Regions from separate parts of the Exiguobacterium sp. B2(2022) genome, predicted to be linked through region 3. Evidence: riboswitches for the same ligand, from Rfam matches in the RefSeq annotation. Region 3 holds a riboswitch; each other region holds the start of a gene.
What was found. Region 3 has a riboswitch for S-adenosylmethionine ahead of ON063_RS10805 (Na+/H+ antiporter NhaC family protein). Riboswitches for the same ligand answer to the same signal wherever they lie in the genome.

Region 1 (8,381 bases), on a different contig from region 3:
GAACTATTCAACACTCGATCCGTGCCATGCGAAACTCATGTATTTGAACTACCCGAGCAATCCGACTGGGGCTGTCGCAACACCAGCATTCTTTGAAGAGACCGTCGCGTTTGCGAAAAAGCATGATGTGATGGTCGTCCACGATTTCGCTTATGGAAGCATTGGGTTCGACGGTTATGTTCCACCGAGCTTCCTGCAGGCAGATGGTGCGAAAGATATTGGAATTGAAGTATACACGATGTCGAAGGCGTTCAATATGTCAGGGTGGCGTGTCGCGTTCGCGGTCGGAAATGCCGATATCATCGAAGCCATCAACACATATCAAGATCACGTCCACGTCTCTGTCTTCTCGGCCATTCAAGAGGCAGCGATCGTGGCATTAGAATCCCCGCGTGACTTACGTGACGACCTAGCCTCACTTTACGAAACAAGACGAAACCGATTGATTAATGGGTTACGCCGGGCGGGGTGGGAGATTGAGGCACCAAAGGGTTCGTTCTTTGTATGGGCGAAAGTACCTGAGGGGGATGCAAAATCGTTCTCGACAAAGTTACTCCACGAGGCGGGAGTCGCCGTCACACCAGGCTACTTCTTCGGAACAGAGGGAGAGCACCACATCCGTTTCGGTCTCGTATCGTCTGAACAGAAGATTGATGAAGCGGTAGAACGGATTGAGAGACTGTTTGCAGCCTATGAGGAGGTACATTTGTGATTCGTCAGGCCGTGCTCGAATATGACCATTCGCATAATGCGCTCGAGGACCTTCATACGTTGATTGGGAATCGGGAGGCACTCGTTTTGAGAGGATTGAACGGATACGGTGAAGCGGTTCGCGTGTTCCCTCGTCTAGCAGAAATTCCGAGTGTACGATTTTACGGTGAATGTTCAGACGAAGAAGTAAATCGTTTGAATGCCTATCGACCAGACGTATGGATTGCCGTCGGCGGAGGTAAATTGATTGATACGGCGAAGCGGATTGCATTCGCTCAGTCAGTCCCGCTCATTGTTGTCCCGACACTCGTATCAAACTGTGCAGCCTTCACACCACTGAGCGTCATCTACAGTGAGGAAGGGTCTTACATTCGCTATGACACGTTTCCGGTCGTCATCGAGCGCGTCATCGCAGATGAACGACTGTTACGTGATTCGCCTTATGACTATTTCAAGGCTGGCGTCATCGACACGGTCGCAAAGTGGTTCGAGGCTCGTTATATTAGCGGGACGACTTCAAAGGATGCAGGGATTCAGTCCGGGTTATCACTTGCTGCGCAGTGCGGTAAATTGATGGACTTGTCGATTCATGAACAGGACTTTCGTCGTTATGGAACGGACGTCCGATATATCGTCGACCATGTCCTCGCAATCGGTGGTGCGGTTGGTGGGTTCGGGGATGCCGGCACACGTGTTGCCGTCGCGCACGCCGTTCATAATGCACTTAGTCGCTTTGATTCGACTCATCATTGGTTACATGGGGATAAGGTCGGGTTCGGATTGATTGTTCAAAAACGGTTGATTAGATCCGATGACACCTTCCTGCTCGAGGACTGGCTTCAATCCATCGATGCGCCGACTTCGCTAACACAACTTGGGATTCATCCTGATCAAGTCGATGAATTGGTCACTTCGATTGTTGAAGAAATCACGATTCAAGGGATTCGGAATCTTGAAGATTCAGAGCGGTTAAAAGAAATTCTCATCAATCTTCAAGAAGTGGTTTACAAATAATGCTTTTATCAGTAATATAATAACAAAATAATAAAACCGATTGCTTATCAAGAGTGGTGGAGGGACTGGCCCGATGAAACCCGGCAACCAGATCAGTATGATCATGGTGCTAATTCCAACAGACGTGACGTCTGGGAGATGAGCGTGTCCGACTTTCACTTGTCGTGCCCGCCGCTCTTCGTGAGTAGCGGGCTTTTCATTTGGAGGAGGAACTATTCATGAACATCAAACAAAAAACACTTTTGGCAGGTACATCATTCCTTGCAGCAATCGCACTTTCTGCGTGTGGACAATCCGAGGCGAGCGAGACGCTCAGCACGGAAGAACTGACGATCGGCGTGACCGGTGGCCCACACGAGCAAATTGCGGAGAAAGTACAAGAACTCGCGAAAGAGGACGGTCTTGAGATCGATATCAAAGTATTCAATGATTACAACACACCGAACACGGCACTCGACGAAGGAAGCCTTGATGTAAACAGTTACCAGACGTTATCGTTCCTCGAACTACAAAAGTCAGACAAAGGGTATAAAATTGACGACGTATTCAAAACGGTCGCATTCCCGATGGGTCTTTATTCTGAGAAGTTGACAGATATCAAGGATTTAAAGGAAGGGGATAAAGTGGCCGTCCCGAACGATCCGGCAAACGAACTTCGTGCCTTGCGACTATATGAAACAGCAGGTCTGATCACACTAAAAGAAGGTCTGACGGATAAAGCGACGAAACGAGATATCGCGGAAAACCCGCTCAATCTCGAATTCATCGAACTCGAAGCGTCACAGCTTCCCACACAGCTACCGGAAGTAGCACTTGCAGCCATCAATACGAACTTCGCGATGGGTGCAGGTCTCTCCATCAACGAGGATGCCCTGTTCCATGAGGACACGGTCGACAACCCGTATCCGAACTATGTGGTCGTCCGCTCGGCCAACAAAGAAGATGAGGTCGTTGAGACGTTGAAGTCTTACTACCATTCGGATGAAGTACGTGCTTTCATCGAAGAGGAATTCAATGGATCTGTCGTACCAGCATTCTGAGGAGGGATTCGATGATTGAACTGAAACAAATCACCAAGCAATTTCACGTCAATGGAGATAAAATCACAGCGCTCGACGACGTCTCCCTTACAATCGAAAAAGGGGAGATCTTCGGCATCATCGGCCGAAGCGGTGCCGGAAAGAGTACCCTTATCCGGATGATCAATCTATTAGAACGCCCGACGACAGGTGTCGTTGAGATTGAGGGACAAGACATCACGCTGCTAAAGAAAAAAGGTCTGTCGAATTTACGTCAGCGAATCGGCATGATCTTTCAACATTACAACCTATTAAAGACCGCGACCGTCGAAGAGAATGTCGCCATCCCGCTCCGCCTCGAAGGGCTCGGGAAGCAAGTCATCCGTGAACGGGTCGACCGCTATCTCGACATCGTCGGTTTATCCGAACATCGGAACCATTATCCGGAACAATTGTCAGGCGGTCAAAAACAGCGTGTCGCCATTGCGCGAGCGCTCGCCCATGAACCGGACATCCTCCTCAGCGACGAGTCGACGAGTGCGCTCGACCCTGAGACGACCGAGTCGATCTTAGAGTTGTTGCTCGAGATCAACCGAGAACTCGGATTGACCATCTTCTTGATCACGCATGAGATGGAAGTGATTGAACGAATCTGTGACCGAGTCGCCGTCATCGATCATGGGAAAATTATTGAACAAGGCAACGTGTTGGATGTCTTCTCAAACCCGAGACACGAAACGACGCAGCGGTTCTTGAAGACGAATCTCGATGTTCCGGAAGAAGTGGTGTCGGAATTACAGACGCGAGGCACGCTCGTTCATTTATCATTCATCGGTAGTCAAACGGAGCAAGCGGTGCTCGCGCAGTTGACGAAACGATTCGGGATCTTACCGAACATCATCGGAGGCGGGATCAAGAAATTGAAAGCGGGTCTTGTCGGAAATCTGCTCGTTCACCTTGACGGGGATCACGATCAAACAGAACTTGCTGTCCGTTATTTGAAGACGAGCGGCGTACACGTAAGGGAGGTGTCGAACCATGCAACAGTTCTGGACAGACTGGGGTGACCTCATTTGGACGGGAACGATTCAAACGTTGACGATGACGAGTATCGCGCTCCTCATCTCGACCTTGATTGGACTTCCGCTCGGGACGTTGCTCGTACTGACGAGACCGAACGGGCGTCTCGCAAACCGGTTCGTGTACGGTGGATTATCGAGCGTCATCAACGTCATCCGTTCGATTCCGTTCATCATTCTCTTGTTTTTCATCTTGCCGTTCACACGCTTCATCATGGGTACGACGATCGGGGTCCAAGGCGTACTTCTACCACTCATCGTCTTCACCGCCCCATACATCGCGCGGCTCATGGAGTCTGCTCTTCTTGAAGTCGACCGCGGGGTCATCGAGGCGTATGAGGCGATGGGCATCTCAACGAGAAAGATTATCTGGTACGTCCTCATCCGTGAGGCACGTTCTTCCATCGTTCTCGGATTGACGATTGCGACAATCGGGTTGATTGGTGCGACAGCCATGGCAGGTCTCGTTGGAGCCGGTGGGCTTGGAGATATCGCGTATCAATACGGACACCTTCGTTTCGAACCGGAAGTCATGTATGTGACGATTTTTGTCCTTATCCTACTCGTTCAATCGATTCAGTCATTCGGAAACCGATTGGCAGCTAGATTAAAACGAGCCTAAAAAAGAATCGTGTCGCCTTGGCGACACGATTTATGCGTTGTGGAGCAAACGTTTTAGTTCAGCGATGCGGTCATGCCGAGGAATGAACGTCCGAATCTCTTTCTCACTGAAACCGACCTGGATGCGATGATGGTCGAAGACAATCGGACTTTTCAGGATTTGAGGGTTTGATGCGACAAAACTGTACAGTTCGCGGATCGACATCTCGTCGAGTTTCTCAGCCGCTTGCTTATAGACGCTCTTCTGTACCGACAGCAAGTCGGTCGTCCCATTCTCGGTCAGACTTAGCATTTCTTTAAATTCACCAAAGGATAAGCCTTGGTCTGTCAATTTCTTTTCGATGAAGGGAATCTTTTGTTCCCGCAACCAATCAATCGTTTTTCTGGAAGAACTGCAGCTCGTATGCGTGAATACCGTGACCGTCACGACAACCACTTCTCCTTTACATCAGTTTGGTTCTAACTATTATCTCTTTTTATACGTTACGTTTCGTGATTATGTTTCAAATCACATACAGTTTCTTTTTGATTGAAGAAGACGTCGTTCGGGTACAGATTTCAAGAGTGACCACATAAGGAGGAATGAAGATGTTTGATTATACTGTACAGTCTGACCGTACCGTTGAGGACGTCATCGACCGTCTTGGAGAAGCGCTGAAAGATGAGGCATTCGGTGTATTATGGGACTTTGATTTGAGCGACACGTTAGAGAAAAAAGGTCAGGCCATTGAAGGGGAGTATCGCATTTTAGAAGTGTGCAACCCAAAGGCAGCAAAAGAAGTGCTGTCGCACCATCTAGAGGGAGGCTACTTCCTCCCGTGTAAAATTGCCGTTTTCGAAAAGGACAATCACACCCAAATCGGCATGCCGAAACCGACAACGTTGATTCGCCTCATAGATGACGAATCCTTACAAGCCGTCGCAGCGGACGTCGAATCTAGATTGCAACGTGCGATCGACCAAAGTAAATAATCGATGTACCATCCGTTCATGAAACATGAGCGGATTTTTTTTCGTATAAGATAGTTAGATAATGGTAAAATTGGATAGAAGCATGAGTGGAGGGATTATATGTTCAAACGTGGTATGGCGATGTTGCTTGGCGCTTCCATGTTAAGCGCATGTGGTGCATCTGACATAGAAGTCATTCAACTAGATTACATAGAAAATCAATGGAATCTCGAGAGTTACACGAAAGAAGGAGAATTTGTTCAAGTACACGAAACGAGAGAAGTGCTCGAGGCATGTGAGGGTGAACGAACGACGGAGCTAAATGGAGATGTCACTGTATATCAGACAGTGTTCGCAGGACGAAACGGGGTCGTGTCATCCATGGATCCGTACTCGATGAAAGTAGTTACCTATTTAGAAGGTGACGAACGATATGTCGTCTGTCGCGAAGATTATACGAATCAATTGATGGCGGAGACGATCGATAAGTTCCCGGACTTCGTAAATACATCTGAAGGAATCAGCGTTCCGCGATTACCTAGCCTTCATCAAACACCATCATCCTCAAAAGACAATCTAATGAAAACAGACGAACTAAACATTGATGAAATCGACATCATTCCGTTCCCCGATACGTTACTTGAAATTGAACCGGCTCTATTCGGAGAGCTTGAACTAGAACTCGATGGTAAAGCGACGAGACATTCGCTCACTAGTTTTCAACCGACCGGAATCGATATGCCGCATCAACAGATTGCCATCGGAATCGATCGAAAAACATCACAACCGTATGTTCTTTTTTCATTCAATGAACGCTTTGTTTTTCAGCAATTACAGTTTGAAGAACTCGAAGACCCTGCGTCAGTGGAACAACGAGTCTTTGAGGGGCTAAGCGTCGACACCATCGTCGAACCTGGAGAGCTAACGGAAGGCGAAGCAGTTCCCTTATATACGTTCCATTACATGAGGGATGGCGAACCCGTGACTGAAACGATGACGGTTCGCTTTATTGAAGGTACGTTGCTGAAAGAAGGCGAAGAACCCGATTCGATGCTTGAAGAGTGGATGCCGGACCAAGAAGACGGTTCAAGAGTCATTGCGCACCGTAAACCGTTTGACGGGAATTCACTCACTTATCCTGATTTCATCGAAATCTCGACGGAAGAATCTGAGCAAGTCATGAAAGTATTGAAGGAGGCAGAACCGGTCAGCCGAAAGGGTGAGCCTGCAGACTATCGATACTTGACGTTGATGGATGGATGGAAAGGTCAAGCGTTTGAAGTCAGTTATAAACAGCGGTCAAAAAAAATCGACATCTATCTGACAGACCCGCTTCGCGAGCAGACATTTAAATTATCTAGTAAAGGGGCGGAAGTGTTCTTGGATATTTTCCCGGAGTACGAAAAATCATGATGAAACGACTATTATTCACGTTATGTACAGTTGGAATTTTATCGGGTTGTGGTGGTGAAGAGGTAAAGGTCGTCAAACTGGACCATATGCCCTCACAATGGGATGTACGAGACATGAACTCGAACAGCTTTACTACTGGTCCGGAGACGTGGGCGAGCGATTTACTCCTTGCATGCACCGATGACCCGGTTCCCCAAATCCATGAGGACGTCACGGTCTATCATTCGTATGTCTTGAACCGAAAAGCCATGATTTCCGACTACGATGCACATGCCTATAAGCTAGTGACGTATGTAAAAGGCGAACAGAATTATGTCATTTGTCAGGACGGCTTTTCTCCAAAGATGAGAGTCGGACTTGTTGAGAAGTTCCCTTCGTTTGTACAGGCTTCTGAAGGTGTCACCATCCCAAGTCACCCGACGATTGCAAATGGGACTGGGGAACAAGAAGAGAGTTTGAAGGAAAGCGATTATTCCGATGTTTTCGAGAATCCCGTCAATCTCATTGACGAAACGATGATTCAAGTGACCCCTTCTTTGAATGGAAGTATCCATTTAACCATCGGAGAGGACGAAGGGATCTTTCCGCTCTCAATCATTGAACCGTATCACGCGCAAATGGGAAGCATGACAATCGCACTCGGCTACGACGAACAATCCAAAGAAGCTTACATTTTCGCTAAGTCGGAAGGTGGGTTACTTTCTTATGACCCGATTGTCCTTATAACAAAAGATGATTATTCGCAACCAGAGCAGCAACCAAAGCAATTTGAAGGGCTCAAAGTCGAGCGGGTACTGCAAGCAGAATCACTCGAACCAGGTGTCGAGACACCGCTCTACACGTTCTCTTTTATTGATGATGGCAAGCGTGTGACGGAAGACGTCCGTCTCACGTACACGGATCGCGATTTTGCGACGGATGAATCGATTGAAGCGGACATAGAATCGAATCCCGCCGTACCAAATGGTCCGTTCGTGTTCGTCCACAAGACTCCTTTGAACGGAAAGGCAACGATTGATTACCCGAACGTGTTGCGGGCTGCAGGGATTGACATGACTGAGTTGATGGACGCCATCGATGAGGCAGAGCCGGTCAAGCGTGCGGGGGACGCGGAAGCGTATTCGCTCCTCACGATCATCGACGGGTGGGTCGGTCAGGAGTTTCAATTAAGCTTTCAGAGACGCTCCAAAAAGGTGGATGTATACTTAACCGATCCAAAGCGAGAGCAGACGTTCAAATTGTCGAGTAAGGGTGCAGAGACGTTCTTCAGCTATTTTCCCGATTTGAAAGAGTAAAGGTGCCTATTGGCGCCTTTTCAATTGGTAAATACTTCAAAATCAAGATATTGACCTTCTATACAAAAAGGATGCAATGGATTGCTTCTCAATACGTTACACTGAGGTTCACGATTTAGTACGAATATCCTACGAAGAAGAAAGGTTGCTATCTTTCATGAGTACATTGAACCAAAAAGTAATCCATTCAGAAGACGTTTTCCGGTCCATCGAGACGAACATGGCGATGATTCGATTTGATCGTCAACGCCGGGTCGTCGATGTGAACGATACATTCG
Region 2 (8,381 bases), on a different contig from region 3:
CATATCCGTTACGACGATCCCGACCATGTCCAACTTGACTGCCATCACATTCCCTCCCCTTGTTTTCATGATACGATTTGAGTGTAGCATGACCACTTCCATTAGAGACGAGGAATTTTTATGAGCTATATGTTTCATCCACTCACCCAAGAGCAAGCCGAACTAATCGCTTTCAAGTGGCGCTATGAAGGCGACTATGCGTTTTATAATATGGACGCCGATGAGGAAGATCTCGCCTTATTTTTAGATGCGGATGAACGGGGAGACACGACGTTCGCCATCCTTGAAGCGAATGAGCTGATTGGCTTTGTCACGATGCAATTCGAATCAGCGGAAACTGTTTCCATCGGTCTCGGTATGCGTCCTGATTTGACAGGAAGCGGCAACGGACATCGATTCCTCACTTCAATCCTTACTTGGATCGAGGCGGCATATGGGACTCGCACAGTGCGTCTTGCCGTCGCCACGTTCAACAAACGGGCCATCCGGTTATACGAGTCGCTCGGTTTCATCCCACAAGACACGTTCATGCAGGAGACGAACGGCGGTGTGTATCCGTTTCTCACAATGACGCGTAAACAAAGCGAACCCCCGAACAACTGATGTCCGGGGGTTTTGTTATGTCCGCTGTTTCTTTTGAATATAAGAAAGACCGAGCGCTCCAATCAAAATCGTCCCTTTGACGATATCTTGCGCATAGTACGGCACGTCCCACATCGTCAGTCCATTCAAGAGAATTCCGATTAAAATAGCTCCAATCAATGTCCCGATCACGTTCGGACGACCCGTCCCAAAGACGGCGTAGCCGATATAAGCAGCCGCGACAGCGTCCATCAATAGCGGTGCTCCGGCCGAGACCTGTCCTGTCCCAATCCGAGATGCAAGAATGATCCCACCGATGGCTGCAAACAACCCGCTGAGCACGTAAGCGTACAACTTGATGCGATTCACGGCAATCCCGGAACGGCGGGCCGCTTCTGCGTTCGACCCGACGTAATAAAACTCACGCCCTGTCCGTGTATACGTCAAAAACAGATGAGCCCCAATAAAGAACAACAGCATGAGTAAGGCGACGAACGGAATCGGACCGATTGTTCCTTGACCGATAAATAAAAAGGATGGAATGAAGCGTCCTGGCGCCGTTCCCCCTTCGATCGGCATGTTGTCATAAATCGAGAATCCTTTCGTATACGTCAACTGAATCCCGTTAATGACGTACATGATGGCGAGTGTCGCTAGTAAATCCGGTAACCGAAATTTGATTGTGACGAGCGCATTCAATAATCCGACGAGAATCCCTAGGGCGAGCGGAATCAGCAGCGCGACGAGAAGCTCTTGTCGATGAAGGACTAGGCTTGCCGCTGCGCCGATTGTCGCAAGACTCGCCGTCGACCCGACCGATAAATCAAACCCTCCGACGATGAGCGAAAACGTGACACCGAGGGCAAGTAACGACACGATTGAAACCGATTTGATGATGTCACTAAAGTTTGCATACGTCAGAAATTGATCGTTCGTCACGGTAAAGACTGCAATCAGCCCAAGGATTGCGAGTAACGTCCCGTATTGACCGATCTGACCGCTGATTCGTTTTCGTTCTTTGACCACTAATTGTGCCATGTTATGCGCCTCCTTTCTCTACAAATTGTCCACGGTCGAGCCAAAGAATCCGATTGGCGACCCGTTCGAGCTCATGTCGCTCACTTGAGGTGAACAACACGGTCTTCCCTTGTTTCGCGAGTGCGACGACGCGTTCATACACGTCTTGTTTCGCTGCGATATCAATTCCTTTTGTCGGTTCATCGAGCAAATAGATGTCTCGGTCGTCGAGTAGCCATTTGCTAAAGACGACTTTCTGCTGATTTCCACCACTCAGCTCACCGACCGTTTGTTTCACGTTCGCATAGCGGACACGAAGCGATGCCAGTACGTCAGAGACACCATCGGTCTTTCCTGCGACAGCAATCACGTTCCGCTCAATCGTCTCGTCTAGAAATAATCCGTGACGTCGTCTCTCCTCTGGAACGAGTGCAAACCCTAAACGTACGGCGTCTATCGGTTCTTTGATCACGTGTGTGGTTCCGTCAACCGTGATCGATTGACGAAGCCCAGAAAGACCGAACAAGGCTTCCACCAGTTCCGTCTTCCCGCTCCCCGTCAATCCTCCAATCCCGAGCACTTCCCCACGGTACGCTTCAACGGAGAGATTCGTCCCGAACGCAGGGAGAGTCACCTGCGCGGACAAACGAATCTCCTCTTCAGGGGTTGCCTTCTCTTGTGTCCCTTCAAATGTCGTTCCACTCAAAAAGGTTTGAACGGCTTCTGTAGAAAGGGTTTGAAACGGTCCCTCATATACAACGCGTCCGTCTCGAAGAAACGTAGATGTTGACGTGACGCGCGTCAGTTCGTCTGACCGGTGTGTGACCAGCACAATCCCCACTCCTTCTGCCGCCAGCGTTTGTAGTAATTCAAGCAAGGCATCGGTATCCGTTTCCGACAAGGCGGCGGTCGGTTCATCGAGTAATAAATACTTGGCATCACTCTCAAGCGCCCGAGCGATGAGCAGACGTTGCTTTACGCTGAGCGGGTAGTGACCGGCCGGACGCGTTGGATCGATGTCTAAATCGACCCGGGATAGCACGTCTTTTGCCCGCTGTTTCAACAGTTGTGGGCGAATCCGCTTCACCGTCTGCCATGGGAGAACATTTTCGTATACAGGCAAGTCCAAATAGAGCGCATCATCCACTTCTTGCGATACGGTGATGATGCCTTGACGAATCGCTTCCGCCGGTGTGAGACGCGTAGTCGTCCCGTCAATGGATAGTTCGCCGGACGTCGGTTCGACCGTTCCGTTCAGCAGTTTGATAAGCGTACTCTTACCCGCCCCGTTCAGACCGAGGAGTCCATGAATGTCTCCCGGTTTTAGGCTGAACGACAGTTGATCGAGTACGGTCACGTCACCATACTGTTTCGTGATTCGTTCCAAGCGAATCATCAGTCCGTCTCCTTCATCCAGTCCGACCATGCCGCATTCGACTCGCCCCAACCCTTAACGTACTGTCCGAGGTCGTTCATCGTGACAGGCTCATCCGGCAAGACATCACGGTCAACTAAATACGGGTCGACCGAGTGAATCGAAGGTGTTTCTTCCCCGACCACTTTCTGATAAGCGTAACGGACTTGGATGCGACCAATTTCAGCAGGATCCGTAGCGGCCGTCACGCCCCACGGACTCCCCTCTTCTTGCATGAGTTGTAAGTCTTCGTCACTCAAGTCAATCCCGTAGACGGCAATCTCGTCACGTCCTGCCTGCTTGATGGCACGGCTCGCCCCTTTTGCGAACTCATCCCACATCGCAAACACCGCATCGATTTCGCCTTCCGGATACTTCTTCAAAATCGCCTCCATCTGACTTTGCGTATCGAGCGCCGTGTTATTCGTCGCCGAACCGAACTTCGCAACTTCTTGGATGCCCGGGTAGCGTTTCAAGAACGCATCATAAATCGTATGACGACGTTCCATCGGGGTGAATCCGCCGACCCAAATCGTGACGATGTTTCCTTCGCCGTCCAAATCTTCAGCAAGTGCTTTGAGTGAGCGCCAAGCGAGGGAATAATCATCTTGGTCGATGACCGTCACCCCTTCATTCGTTAAATCGTTGTCGAATGCGACGACTTTGATGCCCTTATCGAGTGCCCGTTGAACAGGCTCTTTCAAGGCATCGGCACGTCCGTGGTCAATCAAGATCACATCGACCCCTTGTGTTGTCGCCGTATCAACGTAACTCGCCATCTTCGACAAATCATTATCGGCGTTATACACTTTCACGTTGCCTCCGAACGCTTCGACTTGCTCGGTCACCCCTTCGATATACTGCGAAGAGAACGTCCCAATCGACATCTGCATGACGAGGGCGACCTCTAGGTCTTTCGGAAGCGTCTCCTTCGGTTGCGCCTGTTCGTTCGTGCATCCGGCAAGCGCTAGGATGACGGTCAACAGGAAGAAGATGATTTTTTTAGACATATGCGTTTCCTCCTACGTGTTCAACAATGACCGACTCGGTCGGTTCGAGCACACCTGTCTCTGTGATCAGACCGGTGATGAGTTCTGGTGGGGTCACATCAAACGCCGGATTGAAGACGGTGATGCCGACAAGTGCCGTCGGGTGTCCCCCGATATGTGTCACTTCATGCGCGTCCCGTTCTTCGATTTGAATCGTGTCGTCTGCTTCCAAATCAAACGTCGAATGCGGGGCTGCCACATAAAACGGGATGCCGTAATGCTTCGCCAAAATCGCGAGCTGGAGTGTCCCAATCTTGTTGGCCGTATGACCGGTACGAGTGATGCGATCCGCCCCGACGATGATGGCATCGATTTGTTTCGTCTGAATCGTCCATGCCGCCATATTATCCGTGATCAATGTGACGTCGATGTCTGCCCGGTCGAGCTCCCATACCGTCAACCGTGCCCCTTGAAGCAGTGGACGAGTTTCCGACGCGAACACACGAAACGGGATGCCCCGCTCTTTTCCGACATAGAACGGCGCGAGCGCGGTACCGTACCGTGACGTCGCAATGGCACCGGCGTTACAAATCGTCAACACGTTCCCCCCGGCAGGTAACACGGTCAACGCATGTTCACCAATCGTGCGATACGTGGCCACGTCTTGTTCATAGATTTCAATCGCACGCGCCTTGATGGCTTTTGCGATCTGCTCAAAGTCTTCCCCCACATTCAGTCGAAGGAGTGATTCGATGACGTGTTGTAAGTTGACCGCTGTTGGTCTTGTCGCAATCAACCGTTGGCCGACCTGGTCCAATTGGCGGTGAAAATATAAATTGTCCTGGAGACGTGATGCCTCTTTCGCAAGGACGAACGCCCCGAAGTAAGCGATGGCCGGCGCACCTCGGACTTGGAGCGACTTGATTGCCTGTTCGGCCTGTTCGAGCGTCAAAACTTCGACATAGCGCTCTTCTTGCGGCAACTGTGTCTGATCTAAAATCGTCAACACTTCCGTGTCGGCATCGAAATGTATGCTTTGCACACTCATACCCGCACCTCCGATAGAACCGGGATCAGCTGATCGATGGATTGAATCTGATGACGCTGTTTGATGAGACGCGTGCCAAGTTCTAGGGCGTGACGTTTCCGTTCGATCCGAAGGTTGTCTGGTAATGTTTCTAAGTCAGCAACGCCCGCTAGACCGACCGTCCGTCGAATCAATTCGCAGCCTGCGTAGCCGATCGCATCACTCAAAATCGATGGCAACAGTTCGTCCACGAATCCTACTGTGTTGAACGGTTCGACCGCCTGTGTGAAGCGTGTACGGAACGTTTTCTCGAACGTCTCCCAAACAGTGAGCACTTCTGTGAAGCGTTCGAACCGCTTCAACGGATGCGCATATGTCGAGAACACCAGATGGGCAATGATTTGACCGATGTCAAAACCGAATGGGCCGTAAAACGCAAACTCAGGATCGATGATTTTCGTTTCTTGACGCGTCGCAAAAATGCTTCCTGTATGTAAATCTCCATGTAGCAACGCTTCATGTTTTGTCACGAAGCCGACCTTCAATTTCGTCACTTCAATTTTCAAGGCGAGGTCTGACCACAGTTGTTCCACGTCCGGACGAAGGGTCGCTTCGATTTGATTCGATTCTGCATCACGATACGGGTCGGTGAAAATCAGCTTTTCCGTGATGTCGCATAGCTCTGGATTGTAATACTCTTTTTCGATTTGTTTCTTGGCGAGCGGTCCGTTCGCATAGTCAGACGTCGCAAACAACGTTTCACCGAGGAATGTACCGACGTGACGCGCCAAATTCGGATAGCTCTCTCCTTTTAGGAAGCCCGTCCGGACGATTTCAAACGCTGACAAATCTTCCAAAATCGTATAGGCAAGTTCACGATCGCTCCCGATTACATCCGGTACGAATTGCGGTACGACTCTTGAAAACTCACGGAGTGCCAGTTGTTCAATCCACGAACGGTCGAGCGTGAGTGGCCAGCTCTCTCCCACGACTTTTGCATACGGTAACGCCTGTTTCACGATCAATGACGTTTCTCCTTGACGAATGCGAAAGACGAGATTTAAATTTCCATCTCCGATTTCCTCACATTCTGCAATCCCCTCTTCTAGTAACCCCAACTGTCGAACGTGTTCGACGACACTTTGTTCTGTAAACGCCTCATAAGCCATGATGATTTTCCCCTTTCTTGAATCTATGCATGAAAAAAGCCCCTTTCTCCGCGAGAAAGAGGCACACCCAAATTGGTTGTTCCTCTCATCTTTCAGACATATGTCTGGTGGATGTAGCACCGTGCCAAATGGTCGGTTGCTGCGGCGTCTTAGGGCCAATTCCCTCTGCCAACTCGCGATAAGAGTAAATGATGTAATTGTGTTTGACGTGTTGAGACGAATATTACGGACTAGGCACGCTAGTTGTCAATCCTCTATTTTCGGTCGACTCCCTATTTTTGACACGCATATATAGAAACATTATTTTAAAACTTTTTTTCTCAAAAAAAGGAATTGACGAGTGAGCGATTCTATGTAAAAATTCAATTAAATTTCACAACTTCACAACTATTCTTATCAAGAGCAGACGGAGGGACAAGCCCGATGATGTCGCAGCAACCGACCAGAAATGGCACGGTGCTAATTCTTGCAGCTATCGCTGAGAGATAAGAGTTCATTGTTTTCGAATGACCTCTTGCCTTGGCATGAGGTCATTTTTTGTTTGACCTGAAAGGAGGAACTTATGGGAATCATCGCAACTTATGAAATCAAACATACCGATCACGTCGAACGCGTGGCTGAGAAAATCGCACATGAGCTGACCGTCGGAACATGGACCGAATTGAACCATCTCGAACAGCATCAACTACAGGCGTTCCGTGGCGAGGTCATCGATACCTCCCAACAGGAAACGACGAGTCGTTTCTCGATTCGTTACCCGCTACATAATGTGACGCCGGACTTCTCGTCCATTCTGACGACGACATTCGGAAAACTGTCGCTCGACCCAAACGTCCAATTTGTCGACCTATCGTTCCCGAATGAGCTCGCATCGGACTTTCCGGGTGCCGCATTCGGCGTCGAAGGTGTCCGCAACATCCTTCAAGTACACGACCGACCGCTCGCCATGAGCATCTTCAAAGGCGTCATCGGGCGTGACCTTGATTTTTTGGCGACACAACTTCGTGACCAGTTTGCAGGTGGCATCGATCTCGTGAAAGACGATGAGATTTTATATGACAACCCGCTCACCCCATCGATCGAACGGGCACGGGTCGGGGCATCGATCATTCAAGAACATCAAGAACTGACGGGTCGTTCCGTTCTATACGCCGTCACGTTGAGCGGACCCGTTTTCACCTTACGCGACCAGGCAAAACGTTTGATCGAGGCAGGCGCGACCGCACTGTTGTTCAATGTGTATACGTACGGGCTCGATGCGTTACGAGAGCTCGCCAAAGACCCTGAGATTCACGTCCCGATTTTGGCACATCCCGCTTTCGCGGGAGCGTTGACCGGATCGATTCGTCATTCCCTCCTTTTCGGGAAACTGATTCGACTCGCCGGGGCGGACTTGACGCTCTTCCCGTCGCCATATGGTTCACTCTCGACACCGAAAGACGAAACACAACAGATTCAAACGTATGCGACGGAATCCCATTGGACGAAACCGATTCTGACGGTCCCGTCTGCCGGGATTCACCCAAGACTCGTTCCGGATTTGATTCGTGACTTCGGAACGGATGTCGTCATCAATGCAGGCGGTGGGATTCATGGGCATCCCGACGGTGCGGTTGCCGGTGCGAGGGCATTCCGCCAAGCAATCGATCAGGCAATCGGTAAAACGAGCGAGACCGATGCGTTATCGACTGCGCTGAATGCGTGGGGTGCGCGATGAGTACGCACGTCATCTGTGATTTCGACGGAACCATCACGGAAGAAGATAACATCATCGCGTTGATGCGACGCTTCGCCCCACCTGAATGGGTCGAACTCAAAGATGGTGTTTTGAACCGAACGCTCTCCATTCGAGAAGGCGTCGGTCAGATGTTCAGCCTGCTCCCGAGTAACCAGCAAGAGCGGTATCGTGAGTTTCTTCAGTCGACCATCACGCTTCGAGCGGGGTTTGTCGAGTTTTTGCAAGAGACCCAGTCGCACGGCTTTCGGTTTGATGTCGTCAGTGGGGGCATGGACTTTTTCGTCCATCCGATTCTAGGAGGTCATGTCGCACCGGAACACATCTACTGCAATCACGTTGATTTTTCAGAAGCGACAGCGCGCGTTACATGGCCTCATTCATGTGATGCCCATTGTTCGAACGATTGCGGATGTTGCAAACCGACGATTGCCCGACAGATTGTCGC
Region 3 (3,344 bases):
AGGGGTGTTTGTCGTTTAAGACTGCTTTTTAAAACGCGGGAAATTCAATGCGATGGCAATTCCTCCACAAATAAAGAGGAGGAACGGATAAAACATGAACGGGACGAGGTCAGGCGAAGCGGTCTTCGTCAACTCTGCGGCGATGAGAAGTTGCGCTCCGTATGGGAGAATCCCTTGTACACCACATGAGAAGATATCGAGCACACTCGCTGATTTTTTCCGTTCGATGTCATATTCGTCCGCAATGTTCGCGGCGAGTGGTCCGGCTACGAGAATGGAAATCGTATTGTTCGCAGTCGCTACGTTCGTCGCACTGACGAGACCAGCGATACTCCATTCGGCACCAGCACGTTTTTGAATCCGTGACGTCAGCGCATCACGCAAATACGTGAGTCCACCGTTGTGCGAAATGAGTCCGACGAGGCCGCCCATGAGTAACGTCAAGAACGAGATTTCGGCCATACCGACCATACCATCGGCGATAGCGGTCACAAATGCTGTGACGGATAAGCTTCCATCGAGAAGACCGATGATTCCGGTTAGCGTAATCCCGCCCAACAGGACGAGAATGACGTTCAGCCCCGTTAACGCCAGTCCGATGACCGCAAGATACGGAATGAGTTTATACCATTCGAATGCGGCGACATCGACCGTCGATTCACCGTTCGATAAGACCGCTAGTAAAATCGTCGTGATGATAGCGGCGGGTAGCACGATCCAGAAGTTCGTTCGGAACTTATCGCGCATGTTCGTCCGTTGTGTCCTTACGGCAGCAATGGTCGTATCCGAAATGAATGAAAGGTTGTCTCCGAACATGGCTCCGCCGACAACTGCCGCGGCTGCGATGGCGACGTTCACACCACTTTCCTCATGAATACCGAGGGCAATCGGCGCAAGTGCCGCAATCGTTCCGGTCGATGTACCCATTGCCATTGAAATGAAAGCAGCAATGACGAATAGTCCACTTAAGAGAAGCGATGGGGGTAAAAGCGTCAACGCCGCGTTGACCGTCGCGTCGATGGCACCGATTGATTCGGCTACCGTTGAAAAGGCACCGGCCAGTAAGAAGATAAAAATCATAATGATGATTCCCGAATTTCCGGCACCTTGCGCGATGCGCTCGACGGTTTGAGTGGCACTTCCTTTTGTCATGAATGCCGCAACCATCAAGGCGATGATGGCCGCAACGAGTACCGGAAACTTATAGAAGTCTCCGTAATAGACACCCGCTCCGATGAAGAAGAGTAAGAAGACGAGTAACGGCAAGAGTGCCCATTTGTTTGCTGTTGGTTGTTCCAAAATAATCACCTCACTAAAAAATAAAAAGGACCTTTTTCTTGAGAAAAAGGTCCTTCGTGTGAAATACCCTTTTCATCTTTCGAGCAATACGCCCGCTGGATTTGGCACAGGTTCCCCGCTGCCGAGACTTCATAGGGCCAGTCCCTCCGTCTCTCTCGATAAAAAGTTAAGCTATCCTATTATCAAACACGTTCCCTAACGTACCTGTTTCAAATCTAGTTGTCAACCTAAAAACTCCCCAATTCGATGTGAGAAAGGGGAGTTTACGTCGTTAAATTGTTGAAGTGCGCCACACGGTTACGTCCTGCATATTTTCCACCAACATACAGGGCACGGTCCGCGTTTCGAATCGTATCGTCGAGTCGCTTGTTCCCGAACGCTTCAATTGTATCGACCCCAATGGAGGCGGTGACAGAAATCTCATGGTGGTCGACATGAAATGGTTTCGCTTCGATTTGATGGCGAATTCGCTCCGTGATTTCGATTGCTTGGTTCATGTCACAATGATTGAGCAGTAAAATAAATTCTTCGCCGCCATAACGTGCAGCAAAGTCATCGGGACGAAGCACCTGACGGATTCGTCGTCCGAACTCTTGTAACACATGGTCCCCGACCTGATGACCGTACGTATCGTTAATCTTTTTGAAAAAATCAATATCGAGCATGGCGACCGATATCGGATATACCGACATATCGGATATTTGTTGAATGCCATATTCATAAAACGCACGTGCATTAGCGAGAAGCGTTAAACTGTCCGTCCGACTCTCGGTATAGAGGCGGTCTCGTTCGTGACAACGGCTAATGGTCCGGTTGAACGATTTTAACAATTTGATGATCTCGTGCTGAATAATCTTCGGATAACCGTATACAGGTTCTCCCATCATAACAATCCAGGTGCGAATCTCTTCGATTTCCTCCGAGCGAACAGAAACGAAGCTGTGGTAATCGTCGTGGAAAGCATCAGATAGGGAAGTATCCCATTCAAAGCGCATTTCATAGTCGAGGATTTGCTCGATTGGCTGACTCATGTCAAGCAACGTAAAGACGATGGGTCGATCGATGGGCTGTCGCGTCTTTAAATCAAAGTACAGGGTGCGTTCAAATAATTTAAACTCGACATACCCTTCATCATAATGATTCAGCTGTTCGCATTGACTTAAAAACACTTCGATGGCTTGCGCCTCGCTCTGCGACAAGGAAACAGCCTCTTTCGCTTCATCGTATTGCTCAATCAAGGATTTGAATGCATCTTGCCGCTCTTTTTGAATGAGAAGCCGCTTTATGAAGAACGTCAACGCAGCGGCGATGCTACTGACGACGAGTAAGTTGGTCTCTCGGAAAAACGCTGCCGCTAAGATGAAAATCAAACTGACGACGTACGTATAGAAGGCAATCTTCATAAAGTCGCTCAATGCGATGTCGACGCGGAACCACCATTTCACCTGATACTTTTGAAACACCGTGTTTAAGAAGATGGCAAGGAACAATCCAGCGAGCGGCACGAACGAATCTTGCGAATAAAAGTCGAGACCGGTCTCCCCACCAAGGGCGAGATAGACAGCTGCTGGGATGACAATTTCTAAGTAAGCTGTAATGGCATTCCACGGATACGTGAAGCGGAAACGACGGATGGCGACTTTCGGTTTCAAATTGGCGAATTGAAAGACGAACAATCCGATTTGGTTGACGATGAGTGCTGTTTCGAATCCAAAGAATAAAAATAAAATTAAGACGATACTTTCAGAAAATGTGAAGTACACACCTTTGACTTCGATCGAGTCGAGTTGAAAAATGATGACAAGCAACGAAATTAAAATAAACGACAACGAATCGATTGTTGGGGCGTGTAGGATATCCAATGCAAATAGTGCGATGGTGAAGATGAACAGGGCACTCCATATACTCCAACCGAGCACGGACATCTTACGAAAGTGGTTCATGTGTTCCCTCCTAGCATGGGACATTTCAAGATTTAATAGTAAAGATTCGTCACGATTTCGTGTGAGTCCTGCTTCTGTCCAATGATGCTTGAATTCTAGCAT

Region 1: it holds a riboswitch for S-adenosylmethionine, as region 3 does, so the genes downstream of both, ON063_RS02900 (MetQ/NlpA family ABC transporter substrate-binding protein) here and ON063_RS10805 (Na+/H+ antiporter NhaC family protein) in region 3, are expected to answer to the same signal.
Region 2: it holds a riboswitch for S-adenosylmethionine, as region 3 does, so the genes downstream of both, mtnK (S-methyl-5-thioribose kinase) here and ON063_RS10805 (Na+/H+ antiporter NhaC family protein) in region 3, are expected to answer to the same signal.

The regions. Positions count from the first base shown of each region.
Region 1 is NZ_JAPEHX010000009.1:7,211-15,591, forward strand. Features, by position in the region: gene ON063_RS02890 (aminotransferase class I/II-fold pyridoxal phosphate-dependent enzyme) at 1-712, shown strand, start outside; gene ON063_RS02895 (iron-containing alcohol dehydrogenase) at 709-1,725, shown strand; SAM riboswitch class I at 1,767-1,870, shown strand; gene ON063_RS02900 (MetQ/NlpA family ABC transporter substrate-binding protein) at 1,944-2,765, shown strand; gene ON063_RS02905 (methionine ABC transporter ATP-binding protein) at 2,777-3,811, shown strand; gene ON063_RS02910 (methionine ABC transporter permease) at 3,783-4,445, shown strand; gene ON063_RS02915 (Spx/MgsR family RNA polymerase-binding regulatory protein) at 4,476-4,871, opposite strand; gene ON063_RS02920 (DUF302 domain-containing protein) at 5,033-5,416, shown strand; gene ON063_RS02925 (hypothetical protein) at 5,516-6,808, shown strand; gene ON063_RS02930 (hypothetical protein) at 6,805-8,103, shown strand; gene ON063_RS02935 (methyl-accepting chemotaxis protein) at 8,261-8,381, shown strand, end outside.
Region 2 is NZ_JAPEHX010000037.1:18,973-27,353, reverse strand. Features, by position in the region: gene ON063_RS08970 (GNAT family N-acetyltransferase) at 121-603, shown strand; gene ON063_RS08965 (ABC transporter permease) at 619-1,620, opposite strand; gene ON063_RS08960 (sugar ABC transporter ATP-binding protein) at 1,622-2,995, opposite strand; gene ON063_RS08955 (sugar ABC transporter substrate-binding protein) at 2,995-4,023, opposite strand; gene mtnA (S-methyl-5-thioribose-1-phosphate isomerase) at 4,016-5,050, opposite strand; gene mtnK (S-methyl-5-thioribose kinase) at 5,047-6,198, opposite strand; SAM riboswitch class I at 6,281-6,383, opposite strand; SAM riboswitch class I at 6,589-6,690, shown strand; gene ON063_RS08940 (2,3-diketo-5-methylthiopentyl-1-phosphate enolase) at 6,761-7,915, shown strand; gene ON063_RS08935 (2-hydroxy-3-keto-5-methylthiopentenyl-1-phosphate phosphatase) at 7,912-8,381, shown strand, end outside.
Region 3 is NZ_JAPEHX010000049.1:21,644-24,987, reverse strand. Features, by position in the region: gene ON063_RS10805 (Na+/H+ antiporter NhaC family protein) at 16-1,299, opposite strand; SAM riboswitch class I at 1,369-1,464, opposite strand; gene ON063_RS10800 (GGDEF domain-containing protein) at 1,563-3,242, opposite strand.